Regions from separate parts of the Pseudoalteromonas sp. SR45-1 genome, predicted to be linked through region 3. Evidence: predicted binding sites of a transcription regulator. Region 3 holds the regulator's gene; each other region holds the start of a gene.
The links. The regulator sigma-54, encoded in region 3, starts transcription at its own class of promoters, with help from an activator protein. The targets are predictions, from matches to a motif close to GTTGGCACGNNNNTNGNNT.
Positions count from the first base shown of each region.

Region 1: a site for sigma-54 is predicted at 3,367-3,385, ahead of H5089_RS01820 (EF-hand domain-containing protein). Genes of this name have one in related genera too.
Region 2: a site for sigma-54 is predicted at 2,716-2,734, ahead of H5089_RS16085 (flagellar basal body rod protein FlgF). Genes of this name have one in related genera too.

Region 1 covers NZ_JACJDR010000001.1:413,406-418,826, forward strand. The annotation lists gene H5089_RS01800 (VolA/Pla-1 family phospholipase) at 1-156, opposite strand, end outside; gene H5089_RS01805 (YciK family oxidoreductase) at 363-1,109, shown strand; gene rluB (23S rRNA pseudouridine(2605) synthase RluB) at 1,193-2,065, opposite strand; gene scpB (SMC-Scp complex subunit ScpB) at 2,062-2,652, opposite strand; gene H5089_RS01820 (EF-hand domain-containing protein) at 2,804-3,325, opposite strand; gene H5089_RS01825 (exonuclease III) at 3,553-3,984, opposite strand; gene xthA (exodeoxyribonuclease III) at 4,225-5,031, shown strand; gene H5089_RS01835 (energy-coupling factor ABC transporter permease) at 5,037-5,421, shown strand, end outside.
Region 2 covers NZ_JACJDR010000017.1:9,960-15,380, reverse strand. The annotation lists gene H5089_RS16100 (flagellar basal body P-ring protein FlgI) at 1-414, opposite strand, end outside; gene flgH (flagellar basal body L-ring protein FlgH) at 426-1,109, opposite strand; gene flgG (flagellar basal-body rod protein FlgG) at 1,126-1,914, opposite strand; gene H5089_RS16085 (flagellar basal body rod protein FlgF) at 1,936-2,679, opposite strand; gene flgE (flagellar hook protein FlgE) at 2,837-4,207, opposite strand; gene H5089_RS16075 (flagellar hook assembly protein FlgD) at 4,268-4,948, opposite strand; gene flgC (flagellar basal body rod protein FlgC) at 4,962-5,393, opposite strand; gene flgB (flagellar basal body rod protein FlgB) at 5,399-5,421, opposite strand, start outside.
Region 3 covers NZ_JACJDR010000002.1:64,679-70,099, reverse strand. The annotation lists gene lptC (LPS export ABC transporter periplasmic protein LptC) at 1-28, shown strand, start outside; gene lptA (lipopolysaccharide transport periplasmic protein LptA) at 18-563, shown strand; gene lptB (LPS export ABC transporter ATP-binding protein) at 560-1,285, shown strand; gene H5089_RS02705 (RNA polymerase factor sigma-54) at 1,355-2,854, shown strand; gene hpf (ribosome hibernation promoting factor) at 2,881-3,168, shown strand; gene ptsN (PTS IIA-like nitrogen regulatory protein PtsN) at 3,173-3,625, shown strand; gene rapZ (RNase adapter RapZ) at 3,644-4,489, shown strand; gene H5089_RS02685 (HPr family phosphocarrier protein) at 4,532-4,804, shown strand; gene mgtE (magnesium transporter) at 4,936-5,421, shown strand, end outside.

The DNA of each region.
Region 1 (5,421 bases), on a different contig from region 3:
ATTAGGTACCGATAAGATACCTGCAGCAGGGTCAAAAGTAACCGTTGCTGTTGGAATAACGGTTGCTGTGTCGTTCTTAACATCTTCTAACGTTTCTCCGCCGCCACAACCTGCCAAGGCAGCTGTAACAGAGAGTGAAAGTAGCATTTTTTTCATATTGTTGGCTCCGCACATATTTTATTTTTATAGTGTGTTTAATCAGTGTATTAAGTTAAAACAATGTAATCAGGTTATTAATGAGACATTAGACCAGTTAAACTTAACGTAAAGTTTCTATTTTCGCCACCTAATTTTACAATAAATTCGATTACTTCACGTTTCGCTATGTTAAAATCAAAAAAAATAGATGAATGGGTACTTTTATGCACACATATCAAGCGGCTGAAAACGCACTTAAAGATAAAATTATTTTAATAACAGGCGCCGGTGATGGTATTGGCCGAGTAGCAGCAATTACGTATGCAAAATACGGCGCTACAGTTATCTTATTAGGAAAAACAACTAATAAACTTGAATGTGTTTACGATGAAATTGTTAATGCAGGTTACCCTAAACCTGCAATTGTGCCCATGGACTTAAAAGGCGCAACTAAACAAAACTACCGTGACCTTGCTGCAACAATTGAATATCAATTTGGCCGCCTTGATGGCTTGCTTAATAATGCAGGTATTTTAGGGTCACTTGGTCCACTTGAACATTTTTGCTCATCTACGTTCGAAAACATAATGAAAGTAAACGTGACCGCGCAAGCGATGATCACTAAAGCGCTTTTTCCTGTTCTTCGTAAGTCTGATAATGCATCGATAGTATTTACGTCATCAGGTGTAGGCCGCAAAGGCCGTGAGTTTTGGGGGCCATATGCCATCTCAAAATTTGCAGTTGAAGGCATGATGCAAACATGGGCATGTGAAGTAGGCAAAACGAATATTCGTATAAACTGTATTAATCCAGGCGCTACTCGCACTTCTATGCGTGCTGCTGCATACCCAGGAGAAGATAGAGACGCGCTTGCTACACCAGAAGATTTAATGCCAACCTACTTATACTTGATGAGCGATGATTCTAGTGAAGTGAATGGCGAATCGTTAGATGCTCAAGTAAAAAAGTAATTTAGAGTTTAAAAAATTTATACAACACACATTAAAAAAGCCGCAATTAGCGGCTTTTTTGTGTGCAATAAATAACTAATTTATTATTTACGTTTGGTAGGCTTAACACGTTGATTGTGTTTTTTAACTGCTTTGCGGATCTGGTTGATTTTAGCGCGTTTATCTTTGCGTTTTTCAGGCATAACAGAAAGCTTAGTTTGTGTCTCGCGCCCTAATTTAACGGTTTTGCGTAAGTAGTTTACTGTTTCTAAATCATACTCCATCCAACCACCTTGTGGCACGCGCTTATCAAGCTCTAGTTTACCGTAACGAATACGAATAAGACGAGATACTTCCGCATCTTGAGACTGCCATAAACGACGTACTTCACGGTTACGTCCTTCATTTAACGTTACGTTAAACCAGCGGTTAACGCCTTCGCCACCCATAGGGGTTACAGTCGTGAATTTGGCTGGACCATCTTCAAGCTCAACACCACGTAGTAAGTTTTTAACCGTTTCATTGGTTACTTCACCAAATACACGCGCAGAGTATTCACGCTCTACTTCATAGCTTGGGTGCATCAAGCGGTTAGCTAATTCACCATCATTAGTAAAGAGCATCAAACCCGAAGTATTAACGTCTAATCGGCCAACCGCAATCCAACGCTCACCATCAATACGAGGAAGTCGGTCAAATACTGTACGACGCCCTTCTGGATCTTTACGTGTGCTTAACTCACCTTCGGGTTTGTTATACATAATCACACGACAGATTCTATCTGCTTTTTCTTCAATCTTTACAGTGTGCCCGTCAACACGAATCAAATCGGTTTCTTCAACACGGTCTCCTAACTTTGCCACTTTACCGTTTACACTAACGCGGTTTGCATCAATGTATTTTTCCATTTCACGGCGTGAGCCTACGCCTGCACGGGCTAAGACTTTTTGTAACTTTTCACCTTGTATAATACTCATTCGGATGGTTCTCTCACAGAAGGATCGCTCAATAACTGGTTAATTTTACTTTGCTGCTCTGTTGGCAGCGCAGGTAAGTTTTCAAGTCCAGTTAACGAAAAATAATCTAAAAATTGTTTAGTAGTTGCATATAAAGCCGGCTTACCCGGAACCTCTTTATGCCCTACCACTTTAACCCAATCTCTTTCGAGTAGGGTTTTAATAATATTCGAACCCGTAGTAACACCCCTTACTTGCTCAATTTCACCGCGCGTAATGGGCTGCCTATATGCAATAAGTGATAATGTTTCCAGTAAAGCACGTGAGTATTTTGGTGCGCGTTCTTGCCACAAGTTATTTAACCAAGGGCTTAAACTACTACATGCCTGAAAACGATACCCACTACCAACTTCAACTAAGCGAATACCACGAGTTTGAAAATGTTCTTGTATTGTATCTATTGCGTCGTTTATTCGCGCCATAGAAATAGCTAAATCTATTAATACAGTATCTTTAAGGTGGCGTTTACTAACAGGCTTATCTGCAACAAAAATAGCTGCTTCAATGATCTCAACTAGTTGTTCATCACTAATTCGCCGACCCGCCATACACACTCTTAACAAATAAAAATACACAGCCATCTATTATGACAGAACAACACCAAACTAGGAAAATATATCTACTAAATAACTAGATTTTAAATACAAAAAAGCCAGTGATTATCACTGGCTTCTAATTTACTTTTTAAAACAACAAATATTAGCTGTGTTTAATGGCTTCTAATGCATCATCTTCAGCTACTGCGTTACCGTATTTTTTAATGTAACCCATAAACTCGCTTTTACTGATGCGCTTATCTTGGTTTTTATCCATGTAACCAAAGTGATTTGAAATATCATCATCGTTACCTTCAACTACCGAAATATAGCCATTACTGTCGTTATCTAAGCTTGAAAAGCTGCTTTCAATTTTATCGAATTTAGCGATTTCAGCTTTAAATGCCGACTCACTTACTTCAGAGTCAGTGGCTACTTTACCATTGTTTAACTTCATGTAAGTGTTGAATTCTTTGCGGCTAATTTCGTTATCCATATTGGTATCAATATTTGAAAAATGGCCCCAAATGCTATCGTCATCAGCTTCAACTTTTGAGATGTAGCCATCGCTGTCATTATCTAAACTTGCAAAGTCACTGTCTATTCTTTCAAGACCCTGATTAGATGAACAAGCCGCTAGGCTTAATGATGCTAAAATAGTGGCTGCTAATGTTAACTTTTTCATAAGACGTATCCTTCGTAATTAATTAAATGTCACTTTAACTAATACAAATCCAATGCCAATAATAGTTAACTTATAAGAATCAATAACTTAATCTTGGTTGGTGCATTTATTGAACAGTTTCAACAAGTTAAGCTTGCAAGCTTTGCAAACAACCTTGTAATTTTTGCAAAAAAATACCCGGTAAAAAACCAGGTATCTCAATTTTAGTTATATAGTTCAGCTAATAATTAGATTGCTGCGTTTTGGTAGCGTTTAACAAACTCAGTAACGTTTTGACCATTACATTTTAATGAGTTTAAGTTACCAATTTTTTGACGAACAGGTGCTAAACCTTGTTTTAAAGCCGTCATACATAATTGAGTTTCTTGTTGAGCGTCTTTTGCAAATACTTCTACTTTCTCAACTGATGCGTTGATTAATGTCGTTTTTTTAGCAATATCGCGAATATCTTCACCATTACATAAAATGCTTTTAGAAAAACGAGATAAGTAAACACCGTGCTGAGCAGCTTCTTTACGAGCAACACTAAAGCCTTCGTTTGCGCTTAGTACACATAACTTAGACTCAATTTTATTATCTTGACTGAAGTAAGTATTGCTTTGTGCTGAAGCAGTTGCAGATGCTAATAAAGCAGAAGCTAAAAGTAGTTGTGTTTTCATGAGAGATCCTATTTGAACGAGCTAAACAAGTGAATTTCGCGCATTATATATTCAATAAAGTTAAGTTCAATTGAATTTTTTATTTATTAAAAAAATTAATACTGCATTTACAATGTTTAAACTTTACTCACCAATTGATCAACATTTGTGCAGCTATTTTCTCATTTCAGTCATGTTATGTACGCGTATTTACTGATACAATTTAATTCATTAAATAGATCCAATTTTAAGGTAAATTTTATGAAAGTGATTTCTTTCAATATCAATGGTCTGCGTGCTCGTCTTCACCAATTACAAGCAATTATCGACAAACATCAACCAGACGTTATTGGTTTGCAAGAGATTAAAGTTCATGACGAAGCATTCCCACTAGAAGATGTACAAAAAATGGGATATCACGTCTACTTTCATGGCCAAAAAGCCCATTATGGCGTAGCTATGTTATGCAAAAAAGAGCCTAAATCGGTCTTAAAAGGCTTTGCTACCGATACAGAGGAATCGCAAAAACGCATGATAAGCGTCACTGTTGAACAAGATAACGGTCGCGACCTTACCGTCATGAATGGCTATTTCCCACAAGGTGAAAATATTAATCACGAAACTAAATTTCCTTATAAACGACAATTTTATAAAGATTTGATGACACACCTTGAAACCAACCACACCCCCGATCAAGACGTCATTGTTATGGGCGATATCAACATATCACCCACCGATTTAGATATTGGTATTGGCGAAGTTAATGCAAAGCGTTGGTTAAAAACGGGTAAATGTTCTTTCCAACCGGTAGAGCGTGAATGGCTTGCAACATTACTTAATTGGGGCTTTAAAGACACCTTTAGAGAACAAAACCCAGAAACAGACGATCAATATTCGTGGTTTGACTATCGCTCAAAAGGGTTTGTAGATAACCGAGGACTTCGAATAGATGTAGTACTTGCAACTAATGAGCTTGCAGCACGCTGTATAGATACTGGTATTGACTACGAACTGCGCGGTATTGAAAAACCCTCAGATCATGCCCCTATATGGTCAACATTTAAGTAATTACTATGCTCAGCATAACAATACAAGGGCTACTTTGGGCCCTTGTAATTATTATTGCCCTACTAAGCTTTGATAAAAAAACATATAAAACATTGCTTAATACGCCAGCCCGTCAAACTGGAGTTCTTGCATGTGCGTTAGTGTTTGCAGTGCTTTGGCGAATAAAAGCAGGAATTTTAACGGGCCTTGATTTACACATACTAGGTGTTACCGCCGCTACATTAATTTTAGGTTGGCGATTAACGATTTTAAGTAGCCTACTTGCCACAGCGCTACTAACTGCATTTGGTCAAATTGAACTTGAACTGTTACCAGTACAACTGCTTATTGGTGCGTTTATTCCTATTTTACTAAGCTACCTTGGCTTTATAATTAGTTACCAGTATTTAC
Region 2 (5,421 bases), on a different contig from region 3:
ACCTTGTGCAATTGCGTACACGTTACCGTCTACACCCTTTAAAAAAGTTTGTAGTAAAGTACCGCCACGTAAGCTGCCTGCACTACCAATAGAAGAAACCGTAATATCGATTGCTTGCCCAGGCTTTCTAAATGCAGGTAGTTCTGCATGCACCGCCACAGCGGCAACATTTTTAATTTTAGGGCTTTGAGTTGAGGGTAGCGTAATACCAAAGCTGTTCAACATGCCTCTAAAACTTTGTTGTGTGTATGAGTTTTGCTCGCCAGTGCCCGGTAAACCAACCACTAAGCCATAACCGACTAATTGGTTAGAGCGTACGCCTTCAACCATAGACACATCTTTTATGCGCTCAGCACTGGCGCTAAACTGCCAACCTAATAACACAACTAAACATAAAGCTTTAAGGCTATTCATGTTGTTACCCTCTAAAATGGAAACAGCGAACTGCTAAAGAAACGTGTAAGCCAACCAGGACTTTGCGCCTCTTGCGTTTGCCCTTTACCTGAGTATTGAATACGTGCATTAGCAATGCGGTTTGATTCAACCGTATTATCGGCGCTTACGTCTTGAGGGCGTACTAGCCCTTCTAAACGAATAAACTCTTCACCGGTATTAAGCGTTAGCCATTTTTCGCCGCGTATAACTAAGTTACCATTAGGTAAAACGCGCATTACATTAACCGAAATATCGCCTACTAAGCTGTTTGACTGGTTTGATTTTGAATCACCCGTAAACGACGAATCACTACCAATACCAAACTGGATACTATCGCCACCTATATTTACAGGTAGACCACCTAAGCCAATCACTGGGTCTAAGCTTGCGTCAGTTTCTTTGTCTGTTTCTGTTTTAGCGGCTTTTGTTGCTTGAGTAGACTCTTGCAATTTAACCGTAATTATATCGCCAGTACGTAGCGCTTTTTTATCAGAATATAAGTCGTTTGATGTATGAGTATTAAACAGTGAACCTGTGGCTACCAGCGGCTCTAAAATAGGCTCGGGGTACATAGGTGCGTAGTAAGGGTCGTCCTGCACTACCTCACTATTTTGCGTAGACATACAGCCACTTAAAAATAATGTGCCCGCTGCAAATAAAATAATATTACGCATAATTCCCCCTATTCTATTAAAGCTGTTGATTGATATAACTCATCATTTCGTCAACGGCCGAAATTACTTTTGAGTTCATTTCGTAAATACGCTGAGTTTCTATTAGATTTACCAGCTCTTCAGTCACATTTACGTTTGAAGTTTCGAGTGAGCCTTGAATAATACTACCTAACCCTTCAACACCAGGATTACCTTGTACAGGCGCACCACTTACAGCCGTTTCGGTATAAAGGTTTTGACCAATTGGCTCAAGACCCGATGGATTAATAAAGTCACTAATAGTCAGCTGACCAATCACAACGTTATCGGCTTGGCCTGCAACACGTACAGATACTTCGCCGTCTTGCGAAACCGTAATTGATTGCGCGTCATCTGGTACATTCATTTCTGGCTGAATAACGTAACCTGCGCCCGATGTCACAATTCGTCCATCGCCATCGGTAGTAAACTGACCATTGCGCGAGTAAGCAATATTGCCATCAGGTTGCAGTACTTCAAAAAAACCTTCGCCAGAAATCATCCAATCTAGTGAGTTTTCGGTGGTCAACATGTTGCCTTGCGTAAACTCTTTTTGGTTAGCTACAACTTTAGCACCCGCACCTAACATTAAGCCCGACGGCATTTCGGTATCTTGCGATGAACGACCACCTGGTTGATTAATATTTTGATAAAGTAAATCTTCAAATATAGCGCGGCTTTTTTTGTAACCTACGGTACTGGCATTCGCTAAATTATTTGAGATAACCGATATATCGGTTTGTTGAGCGTCTAGCCCCGTTTTACTGATCCACAATGCTGGATTCATAATCGTGTCCTCACTTTAAAGTTAAACTATGCGTAATAACTGATCTTGACGCTCGTCAATTTCTTCAGCTGTTTTCATTAATTTCACTTGTAATTCAAATTGGCGCTGGTGGCTTATCATGTCGACCATTTCGTGAACCGGATTCACATTCGACATTTCAAGCGAACCACTTAAAACTTTTACATTGGCAGAGGTATCTACTGTTACATTTGCTTTTGGTCTAAATAAACCGTCGTTACCTTTTTCGAGCTGTGAGCTATTTGCTTCAACAACTCTAAGCGTGTCGATTTCTTCTAAAAAGTTAGCGGGAGCGCCTTGTGGTCGAACTTGAATAGCGCCATCTTGGCTAAACCCTATTTTTTCGACTGGGACGGGTAAAATAACAGGTCCCCCTTCGCCAATAACTTGACGACCATGGCTGGTTACGAGCATACCTTGAGCAGTAATGTTTAACGTACCCACTTTTGTGTAAGCTTCATTACCGGAGGCATCTTGCACAGCAAGCCATGCGTTATCGCTCATTGCGATATCTAAGTCTCGCCCGGTTTGAACAATGCCACCCGATACCATGTTTGAACCCGGACGCTCTTGCATTGAAAATACACGTGTAGGCAAACCTTCGCCAAACGCTTGCATAGAACGCGCCTGGGCAAAGTCAGCTTTAAATCCTGTTGTATTTGCATTCGCCAAATTATTGGCTTTTAAAGCAAGCCCTTGTAGGCTTTGCTTAGCGCCAGAGGCCGCAATGTAGACCATTTTGTCCATAGTATCGACTCACATAAAAAATCTCTGAACTTACAAATGCAAAATAGGTGCCAGATTAAATTTGACGCAACATTGAGAGGTATTTAGAAGGGCTTACAAAGAGGACTTATAAAAAAGGCTGCAAAAATGCAGCCTAATATATTTAATGGGGTTTAGCTTATCGAATCTGCAAAATACTTTGCTGAATAGTTGAGTTAACTTCAAGCGCACGTGAGTTTGCTTGGTAATTACGCTGTGCAGTAATTAAGTCTACAAGCTCGTTTGTAAGATTAGTATTTGATTGCTCAAGCGCTGATGAGTTAATTCCACCAAACGTACCCGAACCGGCTTCGCCCGCTACAGGTTCACCTGAATCAATACTTTGCTTCCAGCTTGTATCACCCACTTGTGATAACCCTTGTGAGTTCGGAAAACGCACCATAGCCACTTGCCCTAGGAATGTTGAGTCACCGTTACTGTAAGAAGCGACAATTTTACCGTCTGTTCCTATATCAATTCCGGCTAAACGACCTACTGTTGAGCCATCTTGATCGAGTGCTTTTACTTCAAAACCACTTGAATACTGAGTTGGGATACGTCCAGCCGTGTTATTTTCATCGCGCCAGTTAAGCTCAATACCAGTACCTGGGAAAGTTGCACCATTGTCTAGTAATGTTGATAAACCAGCACCAGAACCCGCTGGTAGTAATATTTCATCAAAAGTAGTTGTATTTGTATTTGCCACACCACCTGTTGTTGATGGTAAACCACTTGAGTCAAAACCTAGGGTGGTCAGTGGTGTATAAGGTGTCGTTGTTTGTTCTCCACCAGTTGTGCCATCAACTACTTTGCCATCGAGAGTTGCATATACTTTCCAACTGTTATCTATACCACCTGCTGCGGCATCATCTTCTTTGGCAAAAAAGTATTGTAAAATGTGAGGTTCACCTAGTGAATCATATACTGTTGTTGACGTAGATGAGTTATAAGTACCACTGGATGTAGGGTCAAAATCTAGACCTGTTGGATCCGCCGTTGCATCTAAGTTAAACGACAAAAATACATTTTCGGTTGCGCGAGGAGAACCAGACGAATCAGGGATTTGAATTGGATCAGTTGTGCTCAAACTTACCGACGTTGTATCACCTGTAGATGAGTCAACAGGGAATGCTTGTAAAAAGTTACCTTTTGCGTCAACCATAAAGTTATCTTGGTTAAGCTTAAATGCACCTGCACGTGTATATGTTAAATCTTGCGAAGATAAATCGTCAGTCATCGCAAAATAACCTTCACCAGTGATTGCTAAATCAAGTGAGTTATTTGTAAATTGTAGTGAGCCTTGATGAAACTGCTGCGCAACCATGGTTGTTTGCACACCGTCACCATTTTTAGTCTTACCAGAGCTAAATACTGACGATGCGTAAACATCGGCAAACTCAGCGCGTGACTCTTTAAAACCTGTGGTATTAACGTTTGCAATATTATTTGCAGTTACGTCTAAATCTTTTTGTGCGGCAGCTAAGCCAGTTAATGCAATATTGAAGCTCATAATTCACCTCTAACCTGTTAATATTTAGCCTGCTGACAGGCGAAGTATAATTAAAATTTATTACGCGATTTCTGCGACGTCTGTCAACCTAACCGCACCTTCTTTAGTGTTAATAATAATGCCACTTGAGCCATTAATATTAACGCTTTCAATGTTCTTAAATGTAGCAATGGGTAAGCTTGAAAATTCACCGTCAGTACTTCCTTCTGCGGTTACTGAGTATTCACCTTCAGGTAAACGCTCACCAGCTTCATTTTTGCCATCCCACGCAAAACGTACCGCACCTGCTGGCTGAGAACCCATATCAATAGTTCTTACTAGCTGACCTGATGCATCAGTAACTTTAATTTTTAAGTTATCAACGGCTTCTTCTGCCACTGCAGAGCCTCTGGCATCACCTGTTTCATTTAAATCCAGGGTGTTTGACTCTAGTAAAGCTTGTTTGCCTACAAGTGTAGATGCTTGCAGTGCTGAATTAGATGTCATTGAAGAGGCTAAAGATTCAAAGTTAGTATTTAAATCTGTAATCCCTTGCGCCATCGTAAAGCTCGTCATTTGAGCAATCATTTGGTCATTATCCGCAGGGTTACTGGGATCCTGATACGATAATTGCTGAGTTAACAAAGAGAAAAAGTCTTCTTGTGTTAACGCATCACTCTCATTATCACTGGTAGCAACTTGTTGCTCTTGCCAGCGTATAGAGTCTAAATAGGATGAAGATGTACTAATATCGTTACTCATAACCTACCCTCGGTTACCGCTGCCCTAGCAACAGTGTTTTACTTAGCATTTGCTTAGCTGCATCAGCAACTTGCACGTTTGTTTGGTAAGAACGAGAGGCAGAAATCATATTTGCCATCTCCTCTACAACATTAACGTTGGGTTTATAGATATAGCCATTTTCATCCGCACTTGGATGGTTTGGGTTATATTCAATTTGTAATGGTGCATCGCTTTCAACAATGCCCAAAACTTTAACACCAACTGCGGAGCCCTGCTGGTTACTTACTGATGCTGAAGCCTTTGTTAGCTCAGCCGCAAATACAGGTTGGCGCGCTCGGTACGTTTTGTCTTGAGATGAACTAATGGTGTTAGCATTAGAAATATTACTAGCTGTAGTATTTAAGCGAACGTTTTGTGCGCTCATACCCGAACCTGCAATATCGAAAACATTATATAAACTCATAATTTTTATCCTTGACTACCGAGAGCTT
Region 3 (5,421 bases):
TACGCGAACCATATATTATGACCAATAAAATATTAAAATCACTTATCATTCCTACACTTATACTAGCGTTTAATAGTAGTGCTGCAGAGCAAAACACGCAACCTGCTGCCAATCAAATTTCAATAAGTGCCGACAAGCAAGAAGGTCAATTGAAAGCTAATGTGGGTATTTTTGAGAAAAACGTTGAGATTATTCACGGTAATCGCCGCATTACAGCCGATCGCCTCGAAGTACACAAACGTGATGAACTTGGTGATAATAAACAATTATTAATTGCCACAGGCAGCCCTGCGCACTTTGAAGAAAAGCAATCAGACGGCACGACTATGAGCGCCAGTGCTGACGAAGTACGTTATGATGTATCTAAGCGTTTTTTAACGCTTGTTGGTAATGCACAAGTATCGCAAGCCGGACAAAAAATAAATGCTAAAAGCATTACCTACGACATAGAGCAGCAGCTCATCAGTGCCGAAAAAGATGAAAACTCAACTGACCGCGTTCACACAATTTTAGTACCGATCGAAACTAAAAAAAGTAAAAAAGGCGATAAAGGTCAACCATGAGCACATTAAAAGCAGAACTATTGGCAAAAAGCTATAAAGGTCGTGAAGTTGTAAAAAACGTCGGCCTTGAAGTACAAGCTGGCAGTATAGTTGGCTTACTTGGCCCTAACGGTGCTGGTAAAACAACGACTTTTTATATGATTGTAGGGCTTGTTCCTAGCGACAAAGGTAAAATATCTATTGATGATAACGATATTACTCTTTTACCTATGCATAGTCGTGCTAGATTAGGCATAGGCTACTTACCACAAGAGTCATCGATTTTTAGAAAGCTGACTGTTTATCAAAACTTAATGGCCATTTTAGAAACGCGCAAAGAACTAAATAAACAAGCCAGAGAAGACACGCTCAATAACTTATTAGATGAATTTAGCATACAACACATTCGTGATAGCCAAGGTATGGCATTATCGGGGGGAGAACGTCGTCGTGTAGAAATAGCACGAGCGCTGGCAGCAGATCCTAAATTTATATTACTGGATGAACCGTTTGCCGGTGTTGACCCTATTTCGGTATTAGATATAAAGAAAATAATAGAACATCTTAAAAATCGTGGGATTGGTGTATTAATTACCGACCATAACGTAAGAGAGACCCTTGATGTTTGTGAAAAAGCCTACATTGTTTCTCATGGGGAGCTGATTGCATCAGGTACTCCAGAACACGTATTAAATGATAAAACAGTACGCGATGTTTACTTAGGCGAGCAATTTAGGCTGTAACATTTACGCCATGTCTTTAAGCATCTGCTAGTATTAATTATAACAACATAAAAGGATTGTTAGAGATACATGAGGCAATCACTACAGCTGCGCATGGGCCAGCAACTTACAATGACTCCACAGTTGCAACAAGCTATTCGTTTGTTGCAACTCAGTACATTGGATCTCCAGCAAGAAATACAAGAAGCTCTCGACAGTAATCCACTATTAGAGGTTGAAGAGGCAGACTATTCCGAAGACGCTGCTGGTAAAAACGAGCAAAAAGCTGATACCGATGACATAACTGTTAGCGCATCTGCTGATGATGCTCCGAGCGAATACGAACAAGATACTGGTGAAGCACTTGCAAAAGACACGCTAAGTGACGACATGGCTATGGATGTCAGTTGGGATGAGTACATGAGTGCCGCTCCTGCAGCCTCATCAGGTCCAATGCCTGAAGACGAATCAATATACCAAGGCGCCTCTACTGAAACGCTCCATGAGTATTTAATGTGGCAATTACAACTAACGCCATTTAGCCCTACAGACGAAGCTATTGCTATTGCTATTGTAGAAGCTGTCGATGATTCAGGTATTTTAACACTAAGCTGCGAAGAGATTTTAGAAAGCTTTAATCAAGAAAACGAAGATGATAACGAAGTCGAACTTGATGAAATTGAAGCGGTATTAAAACGCATCCAACTGTTTGATCCTGTTGGTATTGCTGCACGTAGTTTACAAGAGTGTTTGTGTATTCAGCTTAATCAATTTGATAAAGAAACACCTTATATTAATGAAACGAAAATGATTTTAACCGAGCATATTGATCTATTAGCAGCTCGCGACTATCGTACATTAATGAAAAAAACTAAGCTCAAAGAAGAAGAGCTTAAAGAAGTAATGACACTAATACATACTCTCAACCCAAAACCTGCAGATACTATTGTAAGGGAAGAATCTGAGTATGTTATTCCTGATGTGTCAGTTAAAAAAATTAAAGGCCGCTGGGTTGTCGAATTAAACCCAGATAGCATGCCTAAAATTCGTGTTAATAGCCAATACGCAGCAATGTCTCGCACTGTAAAATCAAGTGGCGACAGCCAGTTTATTCGCTCACATTTACAAGAAGCTAAATGGTTTATTAAAAGCTTAGAAAGTAGAAACGACACGCTATTAAAAGTTACTAATTGTATTGTTAAGCAACAACAAGGCTTTTTTGAACATGGCCCTGAAGCCATGAAACCAATGGTTTTAAATGATGTTGCTGAAATGGTAGAAATGCACGAATCGACAATTTCTCGCGTAACTACTCAAAAGTACATGCATACACCCCGTGGTATATTTGAGCTTAAATATTTTTTCTCAAGCCATGTAAGTACTGAAAACGGTGGTGAATGTTCATCTACAGCAATACGTGCGCTTATCCGAAAATTAATCGCAGCAGAAAACTCAGCAAAACCATTGAGTGATAGCAAAATAGCGGATATATTGGCTGAGCAAGGAATTAAAGTAGCGAGACGTACAATCGCAAAATACCGCGAATCTCTTGCTATTCCACCGTCAAATCAGCGTAAAAGTCTGATTTAAGACGCTAAACTAAGAGGGTAATGCTTATGCAACTAAACTTAACTGGTCGTCACGTAGAATTAACCGATTCACTAAGAGACTATATTAATACTAAATTTGCGAAGCTTGAAAGACACTCTGATCATATTAATAATGTTCATGTCATTCTCGATGTAGAAAAATTAAATCAAAAAGCAGAAGCCACAATACACGTAAGCGGTGCTGAGCTATTTGCCTCTACAGAACATCAAGATATGTATGCCGCTATTGACTCGTTGATCGACAAGCTCGATCGCCAAGTAATCAAACACAAAGAGAAGCTTGCTCGACACTAATATGATGAAATTAAGTTCACTTATATGCCAGGACTGCAGCAAAGCTGCGGTCCTTTTTAATAGCAAAAAAAGAATTTTAGAGTTCATTAGCGAACTTGCTCACGACAAACTTCCGTATTTACCGCAACAAGATATTCTTAATGCTTTAATGAGCAGAGAGAAATTAGGTAGTACAGGTATAGGACGTGGCATTGCTATTCCTCATGGAAGAATGAGCGGTGCAGAAGAGCCTTTGGCTTTAGTGCTCGTTAGCGAAACTCCAATAAACTTTGATGCAATCGATAATCGCCCTGTTGATATTTTTGTCGCACTCATCGTACCAGATGGCGATAACCAGCAGCACTTAAAGACTCTAGCAACCATTGCTGATAAACTAAACAACAAAGATTTTTGTAAACAGTTACGCAGTGCAAAATCTGATACTGAGCTTTACCAAGTTATTGTCGATCAATCATAGTTTTATAAAGGGTGTTAAATGGAGTTAATTATCATAAGCGGCCGTTCTGGTTCTGGAAAGTCGGTTGCTTTGCGCGTTGTAGAAGATTTAGGTTATTATTGCGTAGATAATATTCCAGTAAACCTACTACCTTCATTAGTTCGCAGTGTGTCTGATAGCTACGATAAAATTGCTGTTAGCATAGATGTGCGCAACATACCTAAAGAACAAGATGAATTTAACGATATTCTTGAATACTTACCAGGCTTTGCAAACCCTACGTTATTTTATTTAGATAGTGACGATCAGACATTGATCAAACGCTTTTCTGAAACACGCAGATTACACCCACTATCAATAGACTCGTTGCCTCTTGATTTAGCCATCAAAAAAGAAAAAGAATTACTTGATGTATTAACCACTCGCGCCGACTTTATGATAGATACGACTGATTTAAGTGTTCATCAACTCGCTGAATCTATTCGTGAAAAGATTTTAGGTAAAAAAGATAAGCAACTGATTGTCACATTTGAATCATTTGGCTTTAAACACGGTATACCAAAAGAAGCAGACTACGTATTTGATGCACGCTTTTTACCAAATCCACACTGGGAACCAGAGTTGAAGCCTTTAAATGGGTTAGATCAACCGGTTAAAGACTATTTAGCTAATCACAGCATAGTGCAAAAATTCACATGGCAAATTCAAACATTTGTACAAACGTGGTTACCGCATTTAGAAAGAAATAACCGCAGTTATTTAACCATTGCTATTGGGTGTACAGGCGGGCAACATCGCTCTGTGTATTTAGCGCAAACTATCGGTGAAAGTTTTGCAATGACACATCCCAATGTAAAAATTCGCCATCGCGAGCAAGAAAAATAATATAGCTGAATAATCACCTGTTCAGCTTAGGTAGAGTAAGTTATGCATTGTGAAGATACCTTTTTAATAAAAAACAAATTAGGCTTACACGCCAGAGCAGCTACTGTGCTTGCGCAATTAGCAGTACAATTTGATGCGACAATCACATTATTCCAAGATGACAAAGAAGCAGCAGGCGATAGCGTACTTGCATTAATGTTACTTGAAAGTAGCCAAGGAAAAGAAGTTAAAGTTGTTTGTAAAGGCCCTGATTCTGAGCAAGCTTTACACGCTGTTGGAGAATTAATAGCACAACGCTTTAATGAACAAGAATAATCTGTTTTATAAAAACAATATTCGCATTACTAGTGCTTCAATTAAAACAGATATATAAAATAAATAGGTTAGTAACGCCAGTTAACTCACCTCCCCCCATAAAGTAATATAACAATTTATAAAGGACGCCAATGCCAGAAGCTTTTGAACAAGATTATCCACTACAGCAACTAAAGCAGGTGACGAAGTCACTCAATAGTGGTCAATTTGTTCAAGTTAGGCGCATGCTCGCAAAAACGGCTCCTTGTGATACCGCATTATTATTAGAATCATCACCGCATAAAATTCGCCGACTGCTTTGGCAATTGGTCGATCCTGATGTGCAGGGTGATGTTCTTGAAGAATTATCTGAAGATGTTCGTTTAGGCATTATTGCCCAAATGGAACCTAAGCACATTGCCGCCGCAACTGAAGACATGGGCCACGATGACTTAGGTGAAGTATTACGTAGCCTGCCAGATACCGTCTATAAAGACGTTGTTAGCGCGATGGACATTCAAGACCGTGAACGTGCCACGCAAGCACTGTCATATCAAGAGCGTTCAGCAGGTGCGCTAATGAACACCGATACGGTGACCATTCGCCCTGATGTAACACTCGATGTTGTACTTCGTTAT